Regions from separate parts of the Priestia sp. MDV22-iso46 genome, predicted to be linked through region 2. Evidence: a T-box and tRNA genes for the amino acid it is inferred to sense, from the RefSeq annotation. Region 2 holds a T-box; the other holds one or more tRNA genes.
What was found. The T-box of region 2 lies ahead of ileS (isoleucine--tRNA ligase). A T-box ahead of a tRNA ligase gene usually reads a tRNA of that ligase, here a tRNA-Ile.
Positions count from the first base shown of each region.

Region 1: it encodes a tRNA-Ile, which carries the amino acid that the T-box ahead of ileS (isoleucine--tRNA ligase) is inferred to sense. The anticodon was not compared.

Region 1 covers NZ_JBZVWT010000002.1:219,768-223,176, forward strand. The annotation lists gene AC4NPH_RS13025 (DUF1189 domain-containing protein) at 1-567, opposite strand, end outside; gene AC4NPH_RS13030 (DUF456 domain-containing protein) at 915-1,400, shown strand; tRNA gene AC4NPH_RS13035 (tRNA-Asn) at 1,463-1,537, shown strand; tRNA gene AC4NPH_RS13040 (tRNA-Met) at 1,539-1,612, shown strand; tRNA gene AC4NPH_RS13045 (tRNA-Asn) at 1,653-1,727, shown strand; tRNA gene AC4NPH_RS13050 (tRNA-Ile) at 1,731-1,807, shown strand; tRNA gene AC4NPH_RS13055 (tRNA-Ser) at 1,819-1,911, shown strand; gene sodA (superoxide dismutase SodA) at 2,109-2,717, shown strand; gene AC4NPH_RS13065 (MFS transporter) at 2,847-3,409, shown strand, end outside.
Region 2 covers NZ_JBZVWT010000001.1:228,707-232,115, reverse strand. The annotation lists gene ileS (isoleucine--tRNA ligase) at 1-1,772, opposite strand, end outside; T-box leader at 1,825-2,067, opposite strand; partial or broken gene AC4NPH_RS01205 (FAD-binding oxidoreductase) at 2,303-3,409, opposite strand, start outside.

The DNA.
Region 1 (3,409 bases), on a different contig from region 2:
AATGAGTCCAATCAGTTTTCCAAGATAAGCAAGGCAGGTAATAGAAAGGAAGTTTAGTCCAGATGTTAATACGTACAGTAAAAGCATAGCGATAGGGACAAGTATGTATAAAGAAAATTTTTGTTCGTGCAGCAAGTTTAGCAGTTCATTTTTATCTTTATGATGCCAGTTTAGCAACTCATATGAATACGTTTGTGTTTGTGAATTAGTCGTGATGTAAATTCCATCCTTTAAAAAACCAATTGCATGAGCAGGGGAATGAAACCGTTCAATAGACTGTGAGGGGTTTAAGATAAAAGCGGTACCGTTTGCTTTTTTTGTGAAAGGTTGACTTGACGTAAGCTGTGAGTTTGAAATAGAAAAAGAAGGAACAGATTTCGGAAGATCTGTAGTAGCGATATGATAGCCGTTTACAATCGTCAAAGTCATAAAGAAAAATGTAGGCAGCAAAGAAATAAATGTTAAAAACAGCACAAAGCCAATTGTTTTATTCGTATGCTCAAAGCGAAGCGACCTTATTTTTTTGAAGGAAGTAAAACTCCATGCCATCTTTTTCAGCATGCTCATTGTAAAGCCTCCTCTTATTGAAGATTCTGATTATACCTTATTTTATAGCGAAAATTTAAGGTTTACAATAGATTTTAGAAACCGTTACCAATTACAATGATGCGGTGGAGCGTTTTGTCACAAGCACATCTTATGCGTATATGTACAGGTTTTGCCGTTATTGTTTTTGGGGATATTACGGGCAGCTTCAGGACCGTGCTGTTAATATTGCAGAGGTACACTCGAAAATCATTATTTGAAGAGGTATTCGAAAGTAAAATAAAGGAAGGACTCGTCGTGCAAGGTCTTTCTTTATAGGAGTGATTATTGTATGATAAATAGTAATAATAAAAAGGATAGGTGCGGGCATGGCTATTTTATGTTGGGCATTAATTATCATTAGCTTTGTTGTATCGTTTGTTGGGTTGGTTTATCCCATCATCCCAAGCGTGCTATTTGTAGCTCTAGGATTTGTTATATACGGTTTATTTTATGATTTTAGCTCCTATAGCTGGTTATTTTGGGTGATACAAGGATTGTTAGTTGTCGCACTTTTTTTAGCAGACTATATAGCTAATATTATTGGTGTGAAAAAATTCGGAGGCACTAAAGCAGGTGTTTGGGGAAGTACAGTTGGGCTGCTTGTGGGTCCGTTTGTTATTCCGGGATTTGGAATTATTTTAGGGCCGTTTATCGGAGCGATTGTAGGAGAACTGATTGTTCATCGGACCACAATTAGCAACGCAGTAAAAATTGGAGTAGGTTCGGTTATTGGCTTTTTTAGTGGCGCTATTTCAAAAGGATTTATTCAACTGCTGATGATTGCCTATTTTTTATACGCTGTTTTAAAATAATCTATTGACTTTAGGCTAGAAACATGTTAAATTTTTAATGTCGCTAGTAAATGTTATATTGTTCCACAGTAGCTCAGTGGTAGAGCTATCGGCTGTTAACCGATCGGTCGTAGGTTCGAGTCCTACCTGTGGAGCCATGGCGGTGTAGCTCAGCTGGCTAGAGCGTACGGTTCATACCCGTGAGGTCGGGGGTTCGATCCCCTCCGCCGCTATTTTCCAATTTGCGTTTGTGACATACATAATTCATATTGTTCCACAGTAGCTCAGTGGTAGAGCTATCGGCTGTTAACCGATCGGTCGTAGGTTCGAGTCCTACCTGTGGAGCCATGTGGACCCTTAGCTCAGCTGGTTAGAGCAGACGGCTCATAACCGTCCGGTCGCAGGTTCGAGTCCTGCAGGGTCCACCATTTATAGGGTTGGAGGAATACCCAAGTCCGGCTGAAGGGATCGGTCTTGAAAACCGACAGGGGTGTTAAAGCCCGCGGGGGTTCGAATCCCTCTTCCTCCGCCATACTATTGTCTATTCAAAGCTTCTTTTGAGAAAAAGAAGCTTTTTTTATGTTTAAAAGAATAGCGAATGGGAATTAGGTAAATATAAATCATGGATTAGGAACTTTTTATTTGAAACAGTAGGGTAAATTTGCTAATCTAAACGTATATGGTGCTTTTGCGCCAAAATGCTTACATATTTTGAAGGAGGAATTATTCATGGCTTACAAATTACCAGAACTACCTTATGCATACGATGCACTGGAACCACATATCGACAAAGAAACAATGAATATTCACCACACAAAACATCACAACACATATGTTACAAATCTAAACGCTGCTGTTGAAGGCAAAGCGGATTTAGAAAGCAAAAGTATTGAAGAGTTAATTTCAAACTTAGATGCTGTTCCTGAAGATATCCGTACAGCAGTACGCAATAACGGTGGCGGTCATGCGAACCACTCATTATTTTGGACAATCCTTTGCCCTAACGGCGGCGGTGCTCCAACTGGTGAATTAGCAGACGCTATCGCTAGCAAATTCGGCAGCTTTGATCAATTCAAAGAAGAATTTGCAAATGCAGCTAAAACTCGCTTCGGTTCTGGCTGGGCTTGGTTAGTTGTAAACAACGGCGAATTAGAAGTAACAAGCACACCAAACCAAGATAGCCCATTAATGGAAGGCAAAACGCCAATTCTTGGTCTAGACGTTTGGGAGCACGCTTACTACTTAAATTACCAAAACCGCCGTCCAGATTACATTTCAGCATTCTTTAATGTTGTAAAATGGGACGAAGTTGCTAAGCGTTACGACGCTGCAAAATAAGCTGAAGACGTATTTAAGAGCCAGTAAAGTAATTATTACCTTTACTGGCTTTTTTGTTTTCCAATTCTTTTACATATCTCCTTTTCTTTTTCACACACTAGGTGTAGAAGAGAAAAGGAGTTTTTTGATATGCCTTTATTAAAAAAAGTAGTTGGAGATGTAGAAGTTAGTAAAGATTTACTTTTGCTTTTAATTATAGGCGGTCTTTATGCCTTGGCTATTTCAATTTCCAATTCGTTTGTTAACATTTATCTGTGGAAACAATCAGGCGAATTTTCGGATCTCGCTATTTATAATTTAGCGGTAGTGGTGCTTCAGCCGCTTACGTTTATTTTAGCAGGTAAATGGGCCAAACGAATTGACCGGGTTGTGGTTTTAAGGTTAGGTGTATCTTTTTTAGCTGTTTTTTATATCGCTGTATTAGTCAGTGGAGCTAACGCAGCCGAGTATTTAGTATTGCTTGGTGGACTGCTGGGTATAGGATACGGCTTTTATTGGCTAGCTTTTAATGTGCTAACTTTTGAAATTACAGAACCTGATACAAGAGACTTTTTCAACGGATTTTTAGGGATCTTAAACTCTTTTGCAGGGATGATTGGTCCTTTAGGAGCGGGCTTTGTTATTTCCGCTTTGTATGAATCACTTGGGTATAAAATTGTGTTTGGTGTATCGCTTCTATTGTTTATCGGTGC
Region 2 (3,409 bases):
ATCTTTTGACCGTTTTCATCTAACACGTGCCCAAGAGACAAAACGCGCTTATAAGGTGCCTTTCCTGTAAACAGCGTTGAAACTGCCATCAAGCTGTAAAACCAGCCCCGCGTTTGATCAATTCCTTCTGCGATGACGTCTGCTGGAAACTGCTTTTGAAACAGCTCGTTGTTTTCAAACGGATAGTGATACTGCGCAAACGGCATCGAGCCGCTGTCAAACCAAACGTCAATTACTTCCGGCGTTCGCTTCATTTCTCCGCTGCAGACCGGACACGTCAGCTGCACGTCATCTACATAAGGCTTATGAAGTTCAATGCTGTCATCCACAGAATGAGACGCATGATTTTGCAGCTCTTTGATGCTTTTCGGGGCTACTTGATGCTGACATTTCCCGCATTCCCATACGTTCAGCGGCGTTCCCCAGTAGCGTTTTCTGCTGATATTCCAGTCCACCATATTTTCTAAAAAGTTGCCAAAGCGACCGTGTTTGATATGATCCGGGTACCACGTCACGCTTTCATTGTTTTTCAAAAACTGTTCCTTCAACGCCGTCGTTTGGATAAACCAGCTTTCATTTGCGTAATAAAGAAGCGGCGAGTCGCATCTCCAGCAAAACGGATAGCTATGCTCATGCTTTTCTTTATGATACAGCACGTCTTGATTCGCTAAATAACGCACGATATCAACGTCGCAGTCCTTCACAAAACGTCCTTGAAACGGCGGCACTTCAGCCGTGTACTGTCCTTTTTCATCCACCACGTTCACAAACGAAAAGCCGTTTTCTTTTACCACTCTGTAATCATCTTCGCCGTAAGCAGGTGCTAAATGAACAACGCCCGTTCCGCTTTGGTCCGTTACGTAATCAGCCGTCACCACTTCATGCCCTTTTTCAACGTTCACAAAATTAAACGGCGGCTCATAAGCCATCCCTTTTAACTCGTTTCCTTTATGTTGAGATAAGACGGTATACTCTCCTTTTAACACTTTGTCCGCGAGCGCTTCTGCCACTATATACACGCTGCCGCCTTGCTCAGCGCGAACGTAGTTCATCTCTTCATGCACCGCAAGCGCCACGTTTGACGGCAGCGTCCAAGGTGTTGTTGTCCAGCCTAGAAAATACTCATTATCGCGGTTTTTCACTTTAAATTTCACCGTTACCGTTAAATCTTTTACATCTTTATACCCTTGCGCTACTTCATGCGAACTCAGCGACGTTTGACAGCTCGGGCAGTAAGGTGATACGCGGTGGCCTTTATAAAGAAGTCCTTTATCATGAATCGTGCCAAGCACGTTCCATACACTTTCAATGTATGAATTCTCCAAGGTGATGTAAGGGTCTTCCATATCAACCCAATAGCCAAGCTGCTCCGTGAACGTGCGCCACTGCTTTTCATACACAAACACACTTTCCTTACACTTGTTGATAAAAGCTTCTACGCCGTATTTTTCAATGTCATGCTTCCCTGATATTCCGAGCTGCTTTTCTACACCGAGCTCCACCGGCAGTCCGTGCGTATCCCAGCCTGCTTTTCGAATCACTTGATGCCCTGTCATCGTCTTATAACGAGCCACCACGTCTTTAATCGTCCGGCCTAGCGCGTGCCCAACGTGAGGCAAACCGTTTGCTGTAGGAGGCCCTTCATAAAATACAAACGAAGGATGCCCTTCTCGATTTTGAACCGACTGCTGAAACACATTTCCTTTTTGCCACTGCTGCTGGATACGCTGTTCGCGCTCTTGCGAAGACTCCCTTACATTCACTTCTTTCATGTGATACCACTCCTTTTAAAGTTAAAAGCACACAAAGAAACCCGTCCCTATGACTAGGGACGGGTATTAAACCGCGGTACCACCCTGGCTTCTATTGATCCGTTCATCAATAGCACTCAGCAACGTACAATCATACGCGTTCTTTTTAACGGTAGACTACCGTTCAAACTTACTTATCGTTCAGTTTGACTTCTCAGAGAGGATATTCCCCTGCGGCTTGAACACCGGCTTTCAGCTATCACCGGCTCTCTGTGGAACAAACTTGCAGCGTACTGATTCTCTTCAACGAATTTGTGTGCTTTTATTAGTAGCTATTGTATGCGTTTTGGAAGGGAATGTCAATGTTTATGATATTTATGTATGTTTCTCCTTATAATATAGTCGTCCAATGATAAAATAACCGCTTACTGCTGTTTGCTACAATATTTTCTGCCTTTTTCACGCTCTCAGGAAAAGAAAAGGAAATATACACAAAAAACCACCTCATTTAAGGTGGGTATTATTTGGCTCTCCGACTTGAAAGACGCTCTTTAAAACCAGTTAATAAGCGGCGGGATGCTTTGAGGGAAATGAAATAGATTGTATGGATCATATGCTCGTTTCACTTCTCGAAGCTTTTTAAAATTCTCTCCATAATACGCCGTTGGCCAATCTCTGATGAACCGGTCCGGCCAGTTCACATAATCTCCAGTTGTATATCTCGATAAAGCATTCCTTAATTCTTCAATCCACCGAATGTTTGCTCGCTCTTCTGAAGGATGGCTCTATATAGCAAGGTACTCCTGTGCGATAATAGCATCTCTATAATAGAAGGCCGTTTCATTAGAGGCAACTTCCTCTACTGCTCCTCCAAGAGACTGATGCCAAATACTAGATTTTTCATTTGGAGCATTTTCTAAAAAATGCTTCATTGTTAAAATAGCGTCTTTTGGAAAAGGTTTATTAAGAAAAGAACCTGACCTTTTCCGAGGGTCGGGTTGGTTTCCGCTCGGATCGTCAAAAAATTGCACAGCTTCAATATATGAAACTTCCTTTATTACTACTTTTTTAGGACAACCAGCATCTATTAAAGGCTGCAGAAGTTCCTTCAACTTGAATGATGAACCAACGAATTCACCTTGAGCGATAATCTGATTTGCTTCTTTCGATTTTAACTCGATTTCCGAAGTTAAGCGCTTATCGGTATTCGTGGCCCAGTGCTGCCATGCATCAAAAGCAGCTTCAAAATCTTCCCATTCCCATGTAATAGAGAAGATTGACACCTTTGAGATAGGCTGCACCTTAAAGGTAAGAGACGTAACAATACCAAAGTTTCCGCCCCCACCCCCACAACAAGCCCAAAAGAGATCACTATTGTGACTTTTATTTGCCTTAATGAGTTCAACTTCTCTCTGTTCGTTGACTATTGCCATTTCAACTTCAAGCAAATTATCACAAGTAAGCCCAAACAGCCTTGATAACATCCCAATTCCTCCGCCAAGTACAAGGCCTACAAGACCAACACTGCTTTCCGTTCCTGCAGGGATAGTCGTTCCCTTTTTCCATAATTCATTATATACTTTCCCTAGATTAGCTCCTGCTTCTATTTTCGCTGTCATGTCTTTAGAGTTGAACGTGATTCTATCCATTTCACTGAC